Regions from separate parts of the Colwellia sp. MB3u-55 genome, predicted to be linked through region 2. Evidence: predicted binding sites of a transcription regulator. Region 2 holds the regulator's gene; each other region holds the start of a gene.
The links. Region 2 encodes sigma-54, which starts transcription at its own class of promoters, with help from an activator protein. Its sites were predicted from a motif close to GTTGGCACGNNNNTNGNNT; they were not measured.
Positions count from the first base shown of each region.

Region 1: H4J66_RS10505 (THxN family PEP-CTERM protein) is a predicted target of sigma-54. The motif match lies at 5,544-5,562, and genes of this name have one in related genera.
Region 3: flgF (flagellar basal-body rod protein FlgF) is a predicted target of sigma-54. The motif match lies at 4,358-4,376, and genes of this name have one in related genera.

Region 1 covers NZ_JACGUS010000114.1:97,378-104,680, reverse strand. The annotation lists gene H4J66_RS10520 (glycosyltransferase) at 1-717, opposite strand, end outside; gene H4J66_RS10515 (glycosyltransferase) at 797-1,906, opposite strand; gene H4J66_RS10510 (hypothetical protein) at 1,915-4,260, opposite strand; gene H4J66_RS10505 (THxN family PEP-CTERM protein) at 4,475-5,488, opposite strand; gene xrt (exosortase) at 5,676-7,046, opposite strand; gene prsT (XrtA/PEP-CTERM system TPR-repeat protein PrsT) at 7,079-7,303, opposite strand, start outside.
Region 2 covers NZ_JACGUS010000122.1:508,664-515,966, reverse strand. The annotation lists gene yjgA (ribosome biogenesis factor YjgA) at 1-154, opposite strand, end outside; gene pmbA (metalloprotease PmbA) at 262-1,629, shown strand; gene mgtE (magnesium transporter) at 1,743-3,101, opposite strand; gene H4J66_RS18510 (HPr family phosphocarrier protein) at 3,221-3,496, opposite strand; gene rapZ (RNase adapter RapZ) at 3,510-4,364, opposite strand; gene ptsN (PTS IIA-like nitrogen regulatory protein PtsN) at 4,396-4,851, opposite strand; gene hpf (ribosome hibernation-promoting factor, HPF/YfiA family) at 4,897-5,184, opposite strand; gene H4J66_RS18490 (RNA polymerase factor sigma-54) at 5,208-6,716, opposite strand; gene lptB (LPS export ABC transporter ATP-binding protein) at 6,796-7,303, opposite strand, start outside.
Region 3 covers NZ_JACGUS010000122.1:221,683-228,985, reverse strand. The annotation lists gene H4J66_RS17220 (chemotaxis protein) at 1-55, shown strand, start outside; gene H4J66_RS17215 (protein-glutamate O-methyltransferase CheR) at 121-954, shown strand; gene flgB (flagellar basal body rod protein FlgB) at 1,024-1,425, shown strand; gene flgC (flagellar basal body rod protein FlgC) at 1,428-1,847, shown strand; gene H4J66_RS17200 (flagellar hook assembly protein FlgD) at 1,869-2,555, shown strand; gene flgE (flagellar hook protein FlgE) at 2,668-4,083, shown strand; gene flgF (flagellar basal-body rod protein FlgF) at 4,411-5,154, shown strand; gene flgG (flagellar basal-body rod protein FlgG) at 5,183-5,971, shown strand; gene flgH (flagellar basal body L-ring protein FlgH) at 5,988-6,671, shown strand; gene H4J66_RS17175 (flagellar basal body P-ring protein FlgI) at 6,707-7,303, shown strand, end outside.

The DNA.
Region 1 (7,303 bases), on a different contig from region 2:
GATTTCTTCGATAAACCAAACAATTCCGTGCCATTTTACAAAAGCACCAACATAACCACACACTATTTTATCAGTTAACCCAAGTGTAGATTTAACACTCTCTTTTTCATATTTACTTGGATCAAAGTACTCAGGATCTGCGGCATTAGGGCAAACGATTGATGGGGCTATATTACTATAGTGAGTCTGAGATAGTTTTTGAAAATAAGTAGAAATGAATACGAGTCCGGTAGCATTAGTAAAACACCATTCTTCAATATATTTGGCTAAAGAGCGTAAAAATATTGGCCTTACCCGTTCTACTAATACCGAATCATTAATTTCAAGAATGAAAGGAATATTACGTCGTTGGGCAATTTTGATCCCAAGAAACATAAAAAGAGAATAGCGTTCATAAATGAGCTGCGTTTTTTTGTGCGCTAAAGATTTAGGTAAGCGAAACAAAATAATTAGATTGTAAGCGAGTTCAAAGAGTTCAAAAACAAATTCTGGAAAGTATTTAGTAATTTTGGCCAAAAAAGTGAAAGGGGAGCTTTTAACTACTTTTGCCTGATTTTTAGTAACTTCGGAACTATTGTTGTCTTTTTCAGGATCTGAGCCTGGAAATGACAGAATATTAACGCAATGACCAAGTTTTCGTAATGCAGTTACAATACCTAATATATGAACGCCTTCTGCTCCTTTTCCTCGCGTTCTGTGATGGTATAATATGTTCATGTATGTAATTTTCTCCATTTTTTTTATATATAAACTTAGTTTTCTCGATTAAGTTTTAATTAAATCAACGCTAAAATATTCAAACTTCTTCTAACGCACCTTTAAATAAATTTACATTTTTTTCCCAATTAAACTGTTCTGCACTCTTAATAATATCGGTTTTATTCCATTCATGAGATAGTGCTAATTCAAGTGCATCAGCAACTTTTTTGTTGTCTATACCATTAACTAAATAGCCATTAACACCATTGACTAATATTTCTGGTATCCCGCCAACAGCAGTCGCAACAGAAGGGATGCCACAGCTCATGGCCTCTAAAACAACATTTGGTACACCTTCAGCGTGACTCGGCAATAATAAAAGTTTTGACTCTTTCAAAATACTTGCTATTTCTTGGTGGCTTTTAGCCCCCAAAAACTGAATATTTCCCAGTATACCTTTTTTTGTAGCTTCCTGTTTTAATTCAGCTAAATCAGGTCCGTTGCCAATATAAATGAGTTGATAAGAGGGATGCTTTGGTAAAATCAGGTGAAAGCCTGCTAATGCTTCAAAGGCTCCTTTACTTCTTTTTATGTTACCAACAAATAAAATTTGTTCTTTTGCTGGTGTATTTGTAGGACTAAAGAGTACTGAATTCACACCATTGTATATAACTGTTGGCCTATCTTTGTCGACGCCAATGGAAATTAATTTGTCACTGAGTGCGCTGCTAACACAAATGATCTTTTGGGCTTTATTTCCTACCCAGGAAATTTGCTTTCGCCTCGCTGCATAATTGGTATGAATATTTATATCACTGCCGTGGACTTTTAAGAAAAAAGGGATCTTGAGTAGCTTCGACAATAAATAACCTGCTACACCATCGGGATATGCCCAACATGTTAATAGTAGGTCTGGAGATGTCCGCTTGATCCAGCTAAAAGAGTTTAGCCATAATGATAAAAATAGTAATATCCCATTAATAGGGGAGCCTATAATAGGAATATAAAACTGCCAAGCATACTTAATATTTTCGGTTGATTTAGTATCATTTTTTATCCATTCAGGAAATGCGATAGGAACAACAATATTAATATTGAAGTCCTTTGCTAATAAATCAAGCTGAATTTTATTATAAGTCCCTCGTGTAGGTTGCCATGGAAGTGGGTAAACATTTGTTACAACGAGTAAATTCTTTTTTTTATTCATTTTATTCTTTAATAACTCTCAACGACAATAAATTTCCATTGACCATAATCAATTAGAGAATTTCTCCAAGGGAATTGTGCTAGCTTAACAAAGCCATAATCTAAAACAAGGTTATATACCCCAGTATTAGAAATACCTAATTCATTTAAAGAATATGATAGTTTAGAGTTGCCTTCATTTATATCACCTTCTTTCAAATCAAGTGTTGAAATCAATGTAGAATACTCGTCGTATACTGACAACTTTCTACCAGAGGTCCATTCAAATGTTGCCGCACTGGAAAAGCTTATTTCTAAATTATCAGTTTTTAGTACCTTTGTGATAGGGGCGGGGTATATTTCTGTAATACCTGCAACAGGCTCCGTAAGGGGCCCTTTATATGCTATTGGCCAAGTTGCAGAGTTGTCCGGATCAACTGGCACTGTTTGGTTAATGTTATCGACAACTGCAAAAATCCATTGACTATGACTTACTTTTGCTGTTTTCCAAGGCGTACTTTGAAATTTTGCAAAGCCAGAGTCAATAGTTATATAATAGATACCTACGTTTTTAATACCAAGATCTGAGAGTAAAAATGAAATACTATGCTCTCCTTCATTTGGACTTCCAGGTTCTAAATCTATATCGGCAAGGAGGTTAGCATTATTATCATAGAGCTTTAATTTACGGTCACTTGTCCATTCGTATACAGTGACACTGGAAAATTGTATTTCAAGCTTATCGAGCAATGATACTTTTGTTAGAGGAGCAGGGTATACGCTTGTGATCCCAGTGACACTTTCAATGAATGGGCCTGCAGTAGCTAATGGCCAGCTATCTATAGCCTCAGGATCAATAATAATGTTATCTTTCGAATCGAAAGGACCATCACCAATAGTCTTTCCTTCAAATGCGCCTAAATCTGGATATGCTCCCTCAATTGTTCTAGGAGAGGTCATAGTATTTTCATTATATTGGGACGTTAAAGGATGCAGATCGCTAGAGTTTTTATCCGATAAGGTAGCGCTGTCAAGTGCAGAAGAGCCATTTCTTAGTTTAAAGTTATAACTGTCGATGTCGGTAAATCCAATCGTTTTACCAAGTATCATCTTACTGTTGTTAGTATAACTTCCTGAAAATTCTATGTTATCAGCATTGACTGCCGTATTTGTACTTACCCAATTGGTACCAGAGAGCGTGAGGTGACCAAAACCAGATAGCCAACTAACATTGGTGTCACCATGCGAATAAAATATATTATTTGAAGCTTCTACTGACTCATCATTAGTGTCCATGATAAATAGTCTTGTTCGCCAGCTTAAGGGCAAAGAATCATGTGTCGAATAAATATCTAAGAAAACGGTGTTGTGGAAAAAGTGTAATGTGCCTTTACGATATATATCAGTAACCCCTGTATCTCCACCATAATGAATTAAACGTGAAGCATAAACTCTATTTTCGTGATTAGCTGCACTAATTATTGTGTTCCCGTAAACCCATGTATCATGAAAATTAGGTTCTTGGGTGAGTATCTTGTAACTGTCTTCAGGGTCGACGAGGTCAATCGCATATGCACCTGCAAAAATTTTGTTATATCGGATAACAGTGCCAGATGAACGGTCTTTAATTGCGGCACCTTTCGATAAAGGTCTAAGAGAATTTATTTTGTTGTACTGTATGATAATCCCTGCTGCTTGCGTATAGATATTATGCTGCCTAAAACTGTTTTTTACACCATTATCCGAAAATGTATTGCCTTCAATAATAATATCACGTGAAATCTCTTCTTCACTATTTTTTGAGAGAACAAAGATACCATTACCATTATCAATAATCTGACAGTTTTTTACGGTTAAAGTGTCTACCAAACTGGCCCATATTGCAGCAGAACTTTGGGCATAATTTCTCTCTTGACCAAATTGGTCGGTAAATTGGTTCGTAGTTGAGGCGCCAGTGAGAATTAAGTTTTTGATGATGATGTGGGATGGTTTTAATCCCCAACGCATGCTCCGATCTCTTTTAATTAGGATAAGTCCATTTGCTTCATCCCATTGCTCACTAAAAAAACTGATAAGGCTATCAGGGGTTGTTGCATTCTCTCCCGAAATAATAGGTAGTTTACCCTCAAAATTGGCGACTCCAGATATGGTGACTGGTTTGTCTTTAGTACCTATGCTACGTAAACCTATTTTTGTTCTGTAAGGTTCTTCTCGATAATGAATTAATACGGTGTCGCCAGCTATAAGTTCTAACCATGGGACTGTATTTAAATTTTCATATGGTTGGTTAGGCCCAACCTTATAGGTGTCTGCGAATGTAAAAAAAGAAGTGAAAAGTAGAATGGGTATACTGAAGTTTAGTTTTATTGAAATCATAGCTATATCCTTAACGCAAACCTTTATTGAAAATTAACAAAAATCCAATAAGAAAAATGTTTTAGTTTGATTAATTGTAGTTAAATATTTTTAATTATGGGGAAAAATTAATGATTCGACGGTGAAATATAACTAAGTTTAAGATTTTTATCATAATTTAATGAAAAAAAAACCGACTTATTAAAAGCCAGTTTTTATAATATTACTTTTGCAATTATACGTTACGTTTTCTTCTACCAGCAAAGCCTGTAGCAATTAGACCTAAACCAAATAATGCGATAGCTGTTGGCTCTGGAACTGTACGTACTTTAAATTGTGCAATAAGTTCGTTTGATTGTTGTTCTTTAGTTACGAAACCAGCACATAAGTCAGCACCATTAATACCACATTGTTCAGGTGCTAATGTTGTTAGACCAGATAAACGAGTTGTTACGTAGTATAAAGTGTCGCTCCAACCTGGAATTGGTTGGCCTGTTGCTGTTAAAAGTACAAATGGAACGGTAAATTCTAAAAAGTTATCACCAAATGTTACGAAATCTTGAGCTATTGTGGGGATAGTTAGTGCGAATATATCACCACAACCGTTAGCGTTATCGTCAACGTAATTTTCCACACCGTTAGGACAAAGGCCATTAACATCTACACCTTTATTTGGTGTTTCTGTAAATGTCATTGCAAATTGAAGTTGAGGAGCAAAGTAAGGTGCATCAGCTGTAGGGTCGCTTTCGCCAGGCAGTGCAACCCATGATGTTGGTGTTAATGTTAAACCATCAAATAAGCTACCAGAAACTAAAGAATCACCCGTAATAACCCAGTTTTCATGAGTCATCGAAGTACCTTGAGCCCAGTTCAAATCATTAGTTGAAATACTGCCTTCAATAGGGCTATCAATGTATAAGCTACTCTGAGGGTCGCCACTATTCGCGCCTGCTGCAGGAGTACCCCAAGTTAAGGTTGTGTGCAATGCATTGTCAGTACCATCAACGATGATATTGCCGTTCGTATCTAAAATGTTATCACCATTTACAGTTAATGCACTATTATCACCAGTTGAAGAGTTACCTGAAGCAACAACATCATCAGCAGTAGTTGTTGTAGCACCTTCACTAGTCCAAGTAGCGAAACCTGCTTGGTTGTTATAAGTCCATTCTGTAACTACACCAGCGTTTGCTGCGTTTGCTAATGTTGCTGCTAGTATAGTTGCGCAGACTTTAAGTTTCGTATTCATGCTATATCCTTGTGCTGTTTATTAAAATTGATTAAATTCGTTGTCTGACCATGAAATGCACTGTCCATGCCAATACTTTAAACTTCTTTCTTAACAGTAACTTAATTTTTTTCGAATAACAGAAATAATCTTAGTTGTAAAATATACTGACACCTTATTTGCAACACATAAGAGTTTAAAATCGTATTTAATTTATTTGTTGAATTTTCCATATTAATTTAGTTCCGCTTTTTCCCAGCAGTGCATTCACTAGTTTTACTTTCTTCAATTTAGTTAAACTTACTGTTTCGAACATGTGGGCTTGAAACTTATAAGCGATATCATAGCTGCTACCATTTTTGATAACTTGCATATAATTCCAGTTTACAGTTTCATTGCTCTTGAGTACTTGCCAATTTTCTGGAATAAACTCATTTAAATAAAAATCAACTGAGTTTTCGAGCCCTTTTGAATCGAAGCTATATGTGATGATGAATTCTTGGTCATTTATTTTGTTTTGACAAACTTGATACTGATTATGTAATTGGGGAAGAGGTATAGAAGTAGTGATTTCGTGACAGATATTGTTTTTTGAAAAAGCCACACTTGGAATAGCTTTTTTTACAAAATCGGAAATTACTAGTACAAGCAATGCAGAGAAAATTATTGCTGTTGTATTTACTCGATCGCTTTGCGGGTTCTGTTTCTTAGCGTTAGTTTCACCAACCGTGACGAATCTCTGACCAAAATAAAATAGCGAAACCATAAATGGTATATATAAATACCAGCCAAAAGAATTATGGTCTGCCATTAAGCTACTTTCCATGTTGGTATAATTACCGATAACTATAAGGCCTGTGATTCTTATCCAGTTTGTTAGCAATGCCCCTAGAACAGCAATGCATAAAAATAATGCACCATGCGATGCCTTTTTTATATTAAGAAAAATAAATAAACTTGATATGGCAAGTGAAACCAATAAATACCGTAAACCACTACAGCCTCCTGCTATTTCAAATACACCGGGAGGGATAGTTATAATATTACCTTCAACATAAGTGGGAATGCCGGTATAGCCCATAATAATAGTAACCGCATCTGTCGAAATATTTTGCAGAGTAGATGTTAAAGCTCCCCATACGGGAATAAGAAATATTAAAAATAATGAAGGGAAAAGCACTTTAAGCGTTGGTTTAAAGATAATAGCAATTATAGAAGTAAGAAAGAGTACTAATGTGGTTCTATAGCCAAATGGAAATTGCGCTAAACTAAAAGTGGATAATGCATAAGCGCAAACAATGGTAATGACAATGCATAGTGGATTTAACTTATTGCTGAACTGCAGCTTCCCCTCGTTAAATAATATCCAGTATAAATAGATGCTAATTATTGGAATAAGGTATGCGTGAGAATATGTTCCATCATCGAAGCTATATATCCAAATATTCTCAATAATAGGTAGCTGCGTAAGAGCAATAAATAAGTAAATTAGAGTGAGAATAACGAGAGGAAAATATTGTTTAATATAGAACACAGCTAGCCTTTTAAACAAATTGTAATTAGAAATAAAGGCGCCCAATTGAGCACCTTTCGTTAGATTAGTTTATATCACTACTCTTTTACGTCCAAGTTATTTTCTTTTAATAACTCTTTTGCTTTATCGAGTTGATTGTCTGCCTTATAAGCATCAGCTAAGTGAACGATGATTTCGGTGTTACTAGGTGATAACTCATATGCAAGGGTGAGTACTTTAAGTGCTTTCGGTAATCGGTTGGTTTTAGTCAAAATTATACCGTAAGTATCAAGTATTTGTGGGTGGTTAGGCGCTAATTCTAT
Region 2 (7,303 bases):
TCTCCTCAGTAAAAGGAATTTTACTGCGCTGATGCTTAGATAAATCAATAAGCGACTGTCCAAAGATTTGTAACTGGATCATTTCGCGCTTTACTTCTGATTTACTTTTTAATTCTTCATCTAATTCATCGATATCGTTAGCAGAGTCGGGCATAATATTCGTTATTAAAGTGATAATTATCGCTATTATACTCGTAAGTGCTTATGGTATACAGCGCATATTCTCCAATTTCCTGCATTTATAGAAGAAAACAATAAATTATGACTGAAACGATGAACGCTAAACAATCGATGAACGAACAATTAAGAGACGTTGAGCAACGTGTAGCACAAGTACTCGACTTAGCAAAATCGCTAGGAGCAGATGCAGCTGAAGCTTCTATAAGCCGCCAACAAGGGTTAAGTGTTGGTACGCGGTTTGGTGAAGTGGAAACGGTTGAGTTTACTAATGACGGTGCATTGGGTATTACTGTTTACCAGCAAGGTCGTAAAGGGAGTGCTTCAACCGCAGATTTATCAGAAGCGGCTTTAAAGCAAACAGTACAAGCGGCGGTTAATATTGCAAAGTATACCTCTGTTGACGACTGTTCAGGATTAGCAGACAAGGACATGCTTGAAATGTCGCCTGCTGATTTAGACTTATATCACCCAAAAGTTTTAACAACAGACCAAGCTATTCAACTCGCCAAAGAATGTGAAGACAGTGCGCTAGCGTATGACCCTCGTATTACTAACTCAGATGGTGCCTCACTTGATAGCTTTGAAGGCTATAAAGTGTATGGTAATACCAATGGGCAAATTGTTGGCTATCCGAGCTCTCGCCATAGTTTAAGCTGTGTAATGATCGCCTCTGAAGGTGATGATATGCAAAGAGATTATGCTTACACCGTTAATCGTGATTTTGACTTAATGGATAATGGCGTTGCTATTGGTGTGCAAGCATCAAAAGAAGCGCTATCGAGATTAAATGCTCAAAAATTACCGACAGGAAAAGTACCGGTGATGTTTCGTGCCGATATTGCTAATTCAATTTTTGGACATTTTATTGCGGCGATCAGCGGTGGTAATTTATACCGTAAATCATCTTTTTTAATGGACGCTATTGGTAAACAAGTTTTTCCTGACTTTTTAAACATCAGTGAACGCCCTCATATTTTAAAGGGCTTGGCGAGTAGTGCTTTCGACAGTGAAGGCATAAAAACGGTTGACCGTGAAATTATTGTCGATGGTTGTTTAGAGACCTATCTATTAACCAGTTACTCAGCACGTAAACTAGGGCTTAAATCTACTGGTCATGCCGGTGGTATTCATAATTGGAAAATTAACGCCAAAGGTTCTGCCAATGGTGGTGATTTTAATGCCATGTTGAAAAAACTTGGTACTGGCTTTCTTGTCACTGAATTAATGGGACAAGGCGTTAATGTAGTCAATGGCGATTATTCACGTGGCGCTGCCGGTTTCTGGGTTGAAAACGGCGAAATTGCTTACCCGGTATCAGAAGTTACCATTGCAGGTAATTTATCTGATATCTTTAAAGGCTTAGTAGCAGTCGGTAGTGATGTTGATTTACGAGGCAGTATTTTAACGGGTTCATTGTTAATTGAAGAGATGCAGGTTGGCGGTAATTAATCACACCCTGCTATTTTAACAAGGTACATTTGATTACTAAAACCAGCAGACCAACAATGAGATCTTGAAAAGCTATCAAGATCTCAATAAGCCCATATCTAGTTTAGGTGAGGTTAGGTTAGGAATAAAGTTGCAGTTCCTAAGAAAGCGAATATTCCAACCACATCGGTAATCGTTGTTAATATCACACTACCAGCGAGAGCAGGGTCAATATTCATTCGTTTTAAAAACAGCGGGATAGCGACACCAGCGATACCAGCAGCGGTTAAATTCATTAACATTGCAAAGGCTATTACGCCACCAAGCATTAAATTTTGTTGCCAAATAGCCACAACACCGGCAATTAATACCGCCCAGATAACGCCATTCAGAAAACCAACAGCAAGTTCTTTTTGAATGAGTATTCTCGCATTCGAGTCGCCAACATGGCCTAGTGCAATGGCGCGAACAACCAGTGTTAAGGTTTGGTTACCGGCAACACCACCCATACTAGGCACTAAAGAATTTAAAATAGCTAAAATAGCCAGTTGGCTTAAAACACCTTCGAACATACTCGATACAGCAACAGCCAGTAGTGCGGTAATGAGATTAACGCCAAGCCAAATAGAGCGTTGTTGTGTGCTTTTTAAAACCGGAGCAAAGGTATCAGCTTCCCCATCTAAACCCGCCATACTCATCATCGAATGTTCGGCATCTTCACGAATAATATCGATAACATCGTCTATCGTGATACGACCAAGCAAACGACCTTCATCATCAATCACTGGTGCAGAGAACCAATCAAATTTTTCAAAGAGTTGTGCTACGTCACTATCAGACAAATGCACTTGAATTGCTTCAATATCTTTATCAATGAGTGTTGAGACGATAATTTCAGGTTTGGCGGTAATTATCGCCGCTAGAGAAACGGCGCCAATAAAGTGATTTTTACCATCGACCACATAAAAAGAATCGGTCGCTTCAGGTAAATCACCTCGTAAGCGTAAATAGCGCAATACCACATCAACCGTTACATCGGGACGAATTGTTATGGTATCAGTGTTCATGATACCGCCAGCAGTATCTTCTTCAAATGACAACGCGGCTTCGACTCGACCTCGGTCTTGCGAATCCATAGCACTTAATACTTCTTGATAAACACTATCGGGTAGAGTACGTAAAACTTCAGCTAAATCATCAACATCCATACCTTCAGCAACGGCGGCTAATTTTTCAGGGCGGATAGTTTTTAAAATACCTTTTCGAACTTCCTCATTGAGTTCTTCAAGTACTTCACCGTGATTATCTGCGTCGATAAGTTGCCATAAAACGGCACGACTTTTCGAGTGAGATGACTCTAATATTAAAGCAATATCATAGGCTGGCATGTTCTGTAGTAATTTTCGAACGTGCACAAACATACCGCTACCAAGTGCTTCATTGACTTGTTGCAGGCGTTGATGATTTTGTTGTTGCTCTGATATTTCCGGCATAAAGTTTTCCTGTGCCGCAGTAATACGAAAATTATATTGTCTATATCTTAGTCAAGATGCACTGGCTAAGGTGTTGTAATGAATGATAACGTAACTTTATTTTTTATTCAGTCTTTTTATCATTCGTCTTCATCAAATTTATCAGAAAATAACTGGCATACATCGTTAAGTGCTTGTTGAGCATCTTCTCCTTGGGTAATAACCTCTACGGTTTTCCCAAAGCCACCGGCCAGTAACATTAACCCCATAATACTGCTGGCATCAGCTTCTTTGCCCTCTAAGCAAATAGTAACGTTAGCATTAAGCTTTTGGCTTAACTGGGCAAGTTTAGTGGCAGCACGTGCGTGTAATCCCAGTTTATTGCTAATGGTTAATGATTTATTATATTTTGGCATAAAGTGACCGTTATTAAGTGCTTTGTATTTTAATGTCGCGATGATGAGATTGAACATCTTCGCGTTCTTTTCTGAGATTGTTTGCTAATATTTCCGCAATATAAACTGAACGGTGTTTTCCACCTGTACAACCAATAGCGATAGTAATATAGCTGCGATTGTTTCTTTCTAAGTGGGGTAACCACGTCATCATAAAACTGTTAATTTGCCAGATAAATTTAGTGACAATCGGTTGGCTAGCAAGAAAGTCTCGCACGGGTTGATCTAAACCAGTAAAACCTTTTAAGTCTGTTTCCCAAAAAGGGTTAGGTAGAAAACGTGCATCAAAAACATAATCTGCGTCTTGTGGTACACCGTGTTTAAAGCCAAAAGATTCAAACACCACCACCATAGATGCCGAGGTTTTGCCCAAAATTCGCTCACGCACTAAATCAGATAATTGATGAGGTGATAACTGGCTGGTATTAATATACAAACCCGCACGCGTCGAAATAGGCTCAAGCAGCTTTTTCTCTAAAGAGATGGCTTGGTCGAGTGGAATATTTTGTTTAATTAAAGGATGCAAACGACGCGTTTCACTAAAACGTCGAATAAGATCAGAGTCATCGGCATCTAAATACAGGATATCGAGTTTTACCGTTTTTGGCAGATAATCTAATATCTCTGAAACATCATTAGGGTCATTGGGTAAGTTACGTACATCTAAACTAACCGCTACTTTGTCGTAATCATTAATAACGGTATGTGCTAATGCAGGCAATAAATTTACCGGAATATTATCGACACAGTAGTAGCCTAAATCTTCGAGTACACGTAAGGCGACACTTTTACCTGACCCTGAGCGACCACTGACTATCAAGAGTTTCATTTGAGTTTTCCTGGGTTATTATTAGATTTTATTAACGTTGAGCATGCTTTATTATAGTAAAAAGCTCTTGCGAATCTTTGCATTTTCTTATTTGCTTTGCGAATTGTTTAGTACTAAATATTTGCGCAATACTTTGTAAGGTATCTAAATGTTGTTGGCAGTTTTCTTCGGGTACAAATAACGCAATAATAATATCGACAGCACGGTTGTCTATCGCATCAAATTCAACGGCTTGTTCACTGGTCAGCAATACAGCAATAACTTGTGACGTGTTAGTTAATCGACCATGAGGAATCGCAATGCCATTTCCTATACCGGTAGATCCAACTTTTTCACGCGCCATTAAGCTTTCGAATAATTGATGAGTATCAATATTGTCGAATTTTTTTGCCGCAGTTGTGCTAATTATTTCAAGGAGTTTTTTTTTGCTTGTACCCTTAATTGCACACAGGGTGCAATCAAGGGTAAGGATATCTTGCAACTTCATTATACTACTTAGATTCTTTGGTGAGTGAACAGGCGATAAACAGCATTAATGCTGATTCGTTTTACCTTTGTACTTTAATATTTGCCGGTCAAGCTTAACAACAAGACTATCAATAGAGGCATACATGTCAGCATTTTCAGCTTTTGCATGTAAATCAGAGCCACTAACGTGAACAGTCGCTTCAGCAATTTGATTTGATTTTTCAACGGTGAGAACAACATGTACATTATTGATATGATCAAAATGTCGGCTTAATTTTGTCATCTTAGTCGTGACGTTTTCTCGTAAAGCTTCGGTAATGTCAACATGGTGGCCAGAAAGATTAATTTGCATAAGCTTAATTCCTCATCTTTTCGTTAAAGTAAACTTTTTCGTTGGTTAGAAGGTGGAATAGAAAGTGACTCTCGATATTTTGCTATGGTACGTCGAGCTACATTTATCCCTTGGTCGGCTAATAAATCAGCCATTTTACTATCACTAAGTGGTTTTGCTGGGATTTCGGCAGCAACAAATTTTTTGATTAGTGCACGAATAGCTGTTGATGAGCATTCGCCACCGCTTTCGGTGCCAACATGGCTTGAGAAGAAAAACTTCAGTTCGAAAATTCCACGTGGCGTATGCATGTACTTTTGTGTTGTCACTCGTGAAATGGTTGATTCATGCATATCGACAGCTTCGGCAATATCATTTAAAACCATTGGACGCATGGCTTCATTACCATGTTCAAAAAAGCCAATTTGACGTTGCACAATACAGTTTGACACTTTTAATAAAGTATCATTACGGCTTTCTAAGCTTTTAATAAACCATTTAGCTTCTTGTAAATTTGAGCGAATAAATTGTGTGTCCGCTGTCGACTTCATCGAACGTGACATCGAAGCATATTGCTGATTCACCGAAAGTTTTGGCGCAGTATCAGGGTTTAATTCGACCACCCAACGGCCATTTTTCTTTTCAACAGACACATCAGGAATAACGTACTGGTCGTCACTCTTCATCACACTATCGCCGGGTCTAGGGTCAAGTGATTGAATAAGACGTACCACTTCGCGCAGTTGGTCTTCTTTCAGTCGAGTTTTACGCATTAATGTACGATAGTCTCGGCTACCCAGCAGATTAATATGGTCACGCAAAACTAACTTACTTTCTGCTAGCCAAGGTGTAGCTGGGTCAAATTGATTAAGTTGAATGATTAAACATTCTGAAATTGAACGAGCAGCGACGCCGACAGGATCAAAGAGGTTAATACGTTTTAGTACCACCTCTATTTCATCAAGCTCTACTCCTTCAATGGCAACACTCTCTAAAATGTCTTCACTAGATACCGTTAAGTAACCGGCGTCATCAACCGCATCAATAATTGCTGTCGCTATAGTGCGGTCTGTTTCGGTAAAAGGGCTTAATTCCATTTGCCAGCGCAAATGATCTTGAATAGAGTCTTGGGTCTCGCCTTGGTAAGTATAATCTTCTGAAGAGGGGCCTGAACTTGAACTTGCTGCACCAGCTGTGTAGTTATCATCCCAAGTGGTATCCATGTTTAATTCTTCAGGGATATCGTTTTTGTCCATGGCTTCAGTAGTGGTGATTTCATCAATGGTAGGCGTAGCGTCTTCGCTACCATCAGAAGCTGGGGCTTCTTTAACATCACCAGTACCGGCAGTGTGAGCTTCTTCAAGGTTGTCAGTACTTTTATCTTCGGGATTATTTGAAGACTCATCCATTTCTAATAATGGATTGCTTTCTAAGGCTTCTTGAATTTCTTGTTGAAGCTCTAACGTAGACAGTTGCAGCAATTTGATTGCTTGCTGCAATTGTGGCGTCATGGTTAATTGTTGTCCTATGCGGAGTTGTAGAGTAGGGCGCATTTAGGTCATTAACTTCCTATTATTTTTAATGGGATATTTTCGTTTTTTTCATACGAAGATATTATTCACTTACTGACTACTATAGCGTGAATTGTTCACCAAGGTATACATCTCTTACATGTTGATTTGCAAGAATTTGATCTGCAGTACCTTCTGCAATAAGTTCACCATGACTAACAATATACGCATGTTCACATACATCGAGAGTTTCACGTACATTGTGATCAGTGACCAACACACCAATGCCACGTTCTTTTAAGTGTAGAATAATTTTTTTAATATCACCTACTGAAATTGGGTCAACACCAGCAAAAGGTTCATCTAATAAAATAAATTTTGGTTCAGCAGCTAAAGCGCGGGCAATTTCTACTCGGCGGCGTTCACCACCCGATAAGCTCATGCCTAAATTATCTTTGATATGACCTATGTTGAATTCTTCAACAAGATGTTCTAATTTTTCTTCACGTTCAGCATCTGATAATTCTTTTCGTGTTTGTAAAATAGCCATAATATTATCGTAAACACTGAGTTTTCGAAAAATAGAGGCTTCTTGTGGTAAATATCCGATGCCTTTTCTAGCACGCTCA
Region 3 (7,303 bases), 290 kb from region 2:
CATAGCAGTAAAAAAATGGTTAAAGAAAGATGAACTAGAAAATAATGCTAATTAACCCATTGTTTTTAGCGTATTCTATCGTTAATAAATGATAATAATAATTTAAGGCGGAATATAGAAGTGTCAATCCGACAGCTTGATGATAGCAGTTATCATCAGTTTAGAGTCTTCCTAGAGAAACAATGTGGCATTGTCTTAGGTGAAAATAAACAATACCTAGTGAAAAGCCGTTTAGCCCCTTTAATGGCAAAATTTGATGTTACCACATTAGGTGATTTAGTCACTCGTACTCTCAGTCCAATTGAAAGGCAGTTACGTGCCGCGGTTATCGACGCTATGACGACTAATGAAACCTTATGGTTTCGTGATGAGTACCCCTTTGAACTATTGAAAAAACGCTTACTTCCTGAGTTTAAAAATAAAAGAACGCCTTTGAAAATTTGGTCAGCAGCAAGTTCTTCAGGTCAAGAACCTTATTCTATTGCGATGGCAGTTCAAGAATTTAAGCAAAGTAATCCTGCTGCATTTTCGGGAGGTGTTCAAATTATTGGCACTGATATCTCCAATACTATGCTTGAGCATTGTAAGTATGGCCATTATGACAATTTAGCGTTGTCACGAGGTTTATCAGCCGAACGTAAAAGAATGTTTTTTGAAAATGGCGATAAAGGTATGTCGAAAATCAAAGACTCGATTAAGAAAATGGTTAGCTTTAGGCAACTAAATCTCCTAAATAGTTATAGTTTAATGGGTAAGTTTGATATTGTTTTTTGCCGTAACGTACTGATTTACTTTGCACCAGAAATTAAAAAGCAAATAATATCTCAAATTGAAGGCGTGCTAAACCCTAACGGCTATCTCTTTCTTGGCGCCTCAGAATCCTTGACGGGTTTAAACCAAAACTTTGATATGGTTCGCTGTAATCCCGGTATCATTTACCAGAAAAAGACTTAATATACTCCACTCAAATCCCCGTTGGCATAGAAATTGTATAGTTATCTTCATTGATTTGGAGGTAACACTATGGCTATCACTTTTGAAAAAGCACTGGGCATTCACCCACAAACACTTGCTGTTCGTTCTAAACGTGCAGAAGTTATTGCTAGTAATATTGCTAATGCAGATACACCCGGCTATAAAGCCAAGGGCATGGACTTTAAGTCTGCCTTAGCGCAAGCCTCTCAAAAGCAACAATCAGGTATGTCACGAACCCACGAAAAGCATTTTGATGTTCGCATTGCAACCAATAATGGTGTGCAATTTAGAACACCCGATCAACCAGATACTGGCGATGGTAATACAGTAGATGCACAAGTGGAACGAAACTTGTATCTAGAAAACTCAATGCAGTATCAAGCCAGTATTCAATTTCTTACTGGCAGGATTCAAGGCTTGAAAAAAGCCATCACCGGAGCAGGGCAATAATTATGAGCCTATTTAACGTATTTACTATATCTGGCACGGGTATGAGCGCTCAATCTGTTCGCTTAAATACCACCGCAAGTAACATTGCTAATGCTGATAGCGTTAGCAGTAGTGTTGATGCAACCTATCGAGCACGGCATCCGGTTTTTGCCGCAGAGATGCAAAAAGCTGCCGCAGGACAAGATGACTCAGGCGTAGGTGTCAAAGTTTTAGGCATTGTTGAAAGCGATCAGCCTTTAAATATTCAGCACTCTCCGGGACACCCAATGGCAGATAAAGATGGTTTCATTTATAAACCCAATGTAAACGTGATTGAAGAAATGACCAATATGATTTCAGCATCACGTTCATATCAAACAAATGTTCAATTGGCTGAATCAGCAAAAAATATGCTGAATAAAACCTTACAGCTTGGCAAGTAACAATTAAAGGTGGGATAAAATATGGAAACAGTAAGCGGAAGTAAACCTTTAGATGGCATGCGCTGGCAAAAGGAAGATGTTACAAAGACGGATAATGGCAATGGTATGTTAACGCAAGAAGATTTCTTTGCGTTACTGACCAAAGAGCTTTCTCATCAAGATCCAACTAAGCCCGTTGAAAATAATGAAATGATTTCGCAAATGACCGCGTTTTCAACGACTGACGGTGTGGCAACACTAAATGAACAATTTACCTCATTTGCTGCATCCATGTCATCGAGTCAAGCATTACAGGCCTCCTCGTTAGTGGGTCGCAGCGTTTTAGTTGATGATAATGTTTTTGGTATGGCTGAAGGTGAAGCCGTTAAAGGCAAAATGGTCACGGATAAAGCGGCAAGTAATGTAAATATTTATGTTGAAAACACCGCTGGAGAACTTATTCAAACAGTCCCTGTTGGCAGTGTGGCTGCAGGTGAGTTTACCTTTAATTGGGACGGCAAGATGACAAATGGCGAGTCCGCTCCACAAGGTGCTTATCGTTTTAGAATTGCAGGATTAGTGGAAGGTGAAGCATCAGAATTACAAGCGATGACCTATCGTAAAGTTGATAGTGTGACGTTAGCCGGTGCAGGTGGAAATATTTTATTAAATCTTAATGGTGGCAGTTCCATGGCACTAGCAGATGTGGTGGAAGTATCAGAAGGTTAAATTAATAGTTTTTCGAACTAAATAAATTTAAGCCACTGTTATTTCAATGAAGAGTGAATACTCGAAAATTAGAAATAATTAAGATAAACAGTTTTTTATATGAGGTGCAATTATGTCATTTAATATAGCGTTGAGCGGATTAAACGCTGCTCAAAAAGATTTGGATGTTACATCAAATAACATCGCTAACGTTAATACCACCGGCTTTAAAGAGTCGCGTGCGGAATTTGTTGATGTGTATGCGGCATCATTACTTGCTTCGGGTAAAACAAAAGTGGGTGACGGTGTTTTGACGGCAGATGTCGCTCAGCAGTTTCAGCAAGGTAGTATTCAGTTTACTAATAACGCGTTAGATTTAGCCGTTACGGGTAATGGTTTTTATGCAACAGTACCTGAACTTGACTCTTTGGAAACGTCATATACCCGGGCAGGTCAGTTTAAATTAAACGACAGTAATTTTGTTGTTAACTCTGCGGGTGAGCATTTATTAGGTTTCCCAGTTAACCCTGACGGCACCTCTGCGTCAGTAAGTTTAAGTACAGCGGAGCCTATTCGTATCCCTACTGCCTCTGGTGCTCCTCAGAAAACCAGTGAAGTAGATGTAAGAATGAACTTACCTGCTGGTGGTGATTGGATTAGTAGTGCGCCAGGTAACTTTGATCCCGAGGATCCGTTGACTTTTAACCATTCAACTTCGGTGACTATTTTTGATTCATTAGGTGATAGTCATATAATGACTTATTACTTTATTAAAGATAACCCTTCGACTAATGCTAATCAGTGGATGATGTTTGCTGGCGTTGATGGTATACCCGTAGACTTGGCTGATCCAGGTGGACAGACAGATCCAAATCCAACAGAACCCCCTGGAACACCAATATTAAATCCACAAGGTGGTGGTAATTCAGGTCCATTATCAGCAGGTGGCGGTGTTACTGGTATGCGTATGTACTTTGATTCTTCAGGTGATTTCGTTGCACAATTACCTATGCCAGGTGACGGTGGTGCTGTTACAGTTCCACTTGGAGCAACGATATTATCAAATGGTGCTGATCCAACTCAAACTGTGAAAATTAATTTCAATCTAGACCCTCTTGGCCCTAATCCAAATGAACCTACGCAGTTTGCTTCAAACTTTGAAGTGACTTCGCTTGAGCAAGATGGCTTAGCGGTTGGTCGATTAACGGGTATAGATATTGGTAGTGATGGTTTAATTCGAGCGACATACAGTAATGGTACTTCAGAACCATTATCACGAATTGCTTTAGTAAACTTTGCGAATGAACAGGGCTTAACACAAATCGGTAATACTTCATGGAAAGAAAGTATTAGTTCTGGTGAAGCATTGGCTGGTGAGGCGGGTTCAGGTACTTTTGGTACTATTAATTCATCGGCATTAGAGCAATCAAACGTTAACTTAACCACAGAATTAATCGACTTAATTTCAGCACAGCGAAATTTTCAGGCTAACTCTCGAGCACTAGAAGTTGATAACCAGCTAAACCAAACTATTTTACAGATTCGATAAATAAATTTTTAAAATAATGTCGTCTATGATAAATAAAAGAGATAAAACGTAAAATGTTTTATCTCTTTTTATATTCAGGGTGAACGGTATAGATTTAGAGCGAAACATAGCCATTCTTAGGCATCCATGATTTCATCGCATTAATACTTTTTTACATGTCAATGCCCGAGCAGCGGACAGTCTTTAACTACTTGTCTTTTAAAACGTTAGTAGTCTCCTTTTTGTTGATGATAAAATGATTACTTTTTCATCTTCCTTTTCTTGTCATATTTCTTCTGGCACTGTTATTGCATTTCTCATTGTAAGATACAATTTTAGAGATCTGTTATGGACAAAATGCTTTATATCGCAATGAGCGGTGCGAAACAAAATATGCATTCGCTTGCCGTTAATGCTAACAACCTTGCTAACGCTAAGACTACGGGTTTTAAAGCCGATTTAGCACAGGCGCGTTCAATGCAAGCTTTTGGCGAAGGCTTGCCTTCTCGTGTGTTTGCCATGACAGAAAATGCCAGCCAAAACTTTGACAGTGGTTCTTTGATGCAAACTTCTCGAGATTTAGATCTTGCCATTCAAGGGCCGGGTTGGTTTGCTGTTCAAGCTGAAAATGGTACTGAAGGTTATACACGTGATGGCCAATTTAGACTCAACGAAGAAGGTGCTTTAGAAACCTCTAAAGGTGAGCTTGTCTTAGGAGATACTGGCCCGATATTTATACCTCTACCAGTCAATAATATTCATATCAGTAAAGATGGCACCATCATGGTTCAGCCTGAAGGAGCACCTAGTTCTCTTCAAGAAGAAGTGGGTCGTCTAAAAATGGTTAACCCGAGGGTGCAAGAGTTAGCAAAAGGTGCTGATGGCTTGTTTCGTCGAAAAGATGGACTAAATGAGAATGCTGACGTCAATGTCAAAGTCGAAAACGGCATGCTTGAAGCAAGTAACGTAAACCCTATTGGGGAGATGACCGCGATGATTTCTTTGCAACGTCAGTTTGAAATGCAATTAAAACTCATGAAAACAGCCGAAGAAGTTGATGCAAGTTCAGCATCTTTATTACGTGCTTTCTAATTTAAATAAATAATTTTTGAGGTGATTTATGAACCCAGCATTATGGATAAGTAAAACAGGGTTAGATGCGCAAACAAAAGATATTGCGGTAATTTCTAATAATTTAGCTAACGCCAGTACTATAGGTTTTAAGAAAAGTCGTGCCGTATTTGAAGATTTACTCTATCAAACGATTAATCAGCCAGGTGGTCGCTCTGCACAAGATACAGAGATGCCTTCAGGCTTAATGCTTGGCGCGGGTACAAAAGTGGTGGCTACGCAAAAAATTCATACCCAAGGTGATATGCAAACTACCGATAACGCTTTAGATCTAATGATCCAAGGTGAAGGTTTTTTTGAAGTGCAACTCCCTGACGGTACATCGTCATATTCAAGAAATGGTCAATTTACCATGGATGAAGAGGGCAATATGGTTACACCGGGCGCGGGTTATTTAATTCAACCACAAATAACTATTCCGCCTGATGCGTTGAGTATTATTGTTTCTCAAGATGGTGAAGTCTCTGTAACTCTTCAGGGGCAACCTGATCCTGCTGTTATCGGTCAAATTAATACAGTTAACTTTGTTAACCCGACCGGTTTGCAGCCAATAGGGCAAAATTTATACATTCAAACAGCGGTTAGTGGTGCTCCACAAGAAGGGGTTCCAGGTTTAGAAGGTTTTGGCATGATAGTGCAAGGCGCGCTAGAAACCTCGAATGTAAATACCACCGAAGAACTTGTTAACTTGATTGAAAGTCAACGGGTATATGAAATGAACTCAAAAGTAATTTCAGCAGTTGATGAAATGCTTAGTTATATTAATCAGCAGTTATAGCGTTAAGGAATCTCTTATGAAAATTCACTTAGTCTTAGTTATCTTCTTTTTATCAATAACGGGTTGTGCCAGTGTTGAACAGGCCAAAACGTTACCTGACGATCCTGACTTTGCGCCGATTTTACCCGAAATGGAAGAAGCCTCTATTATCCCGACGGGTTCACTGTTTAGAGCTAACTACGTTAATAATATTTATTCTGACTCAAAAGCTCATCGTGTTGGTGACATTATTTCAGTGACGTTAAGTGAAAGTACACAAGCACAGAAAAATGCTAAAACAGAGTTGAGTAAAGAAAATAGTGCCAGTTTAGATCCTATTATTGGTTTAGGCGGCGCTGCAGTAAACTTTAAAAATAATGCCATTCAATTTGGCTATAACCAAGGCTCTGACTTTAGTGGTGATTCAAAGTCTAACCAAGGTAATAGCTTAAACGGTCATATTTCTGTACATGTTTTGCGTGTTTTGCCCAATGGCAATTTGATGATCCGTGGTGAAAAATGGATGACTTTAAATAACGGTGACGAATTTATTCGCTTAACCGGTGTTATTCGCGCACAAGATATTAGCTCTAGTAACACCATTGTTTCTGGTAAAATCGCTAATGCGCGCATTGAATATGCAGGTACTGGGACTTTTGCTGATGTACAAGAACAAGGTTGGTTATCAAGTTTCTTTACGAGCTCTTGGTGGCCCCTTTAGGGTTAATTGAACATAAACTTTCAATAGGTATTATTATGAACACTTTTTTCAGAAGTATGAAAGTTACTATCTTGGTGCTAACATTTTTGTTTAGTTCGATGAGCTCTGCACAGCGAATTAAAGATTTAGCCGATGTTGCTGGTGTCCGAAGTAATCAATTGATAGGTTATGGTTTAGTGGTGGGTTTACCTGGAACAGGCGAACAAAGTCCATTTACCGAGCAAAGTTTCAAAACCATGTTAAGTAATTTTGGTATTACTATGCCGGCTAATTTAAAACCAAAAATTAAAAATGTTGCTGCGGTTGCAGTTCATGCTGAGTTACCCGCATTTACTAAACCTGGCCAAAAAATTGATATTACAGTTTCTTCAATGGGCAGTGCGCAAAGCTTACGTGGTGGAACATTAATACAAACTATTCTCATGGGTATTGATGGTAATGCTTATGCCGTTGCTCAAGGCAGTTTAGTCGTTAGCGGTTTAGGTGCTGAAGGTTTAGATGGCTCAAAAGTTATTGTTAATACACCAACCGTAGGCCGTATTGCTAATGGTGCTATGGTTGAACGTGAAGTTATTTCACCATTTACTTCTGGCGATTATATTACCTTTAATCTTAGAGATTCTGATTTCAGT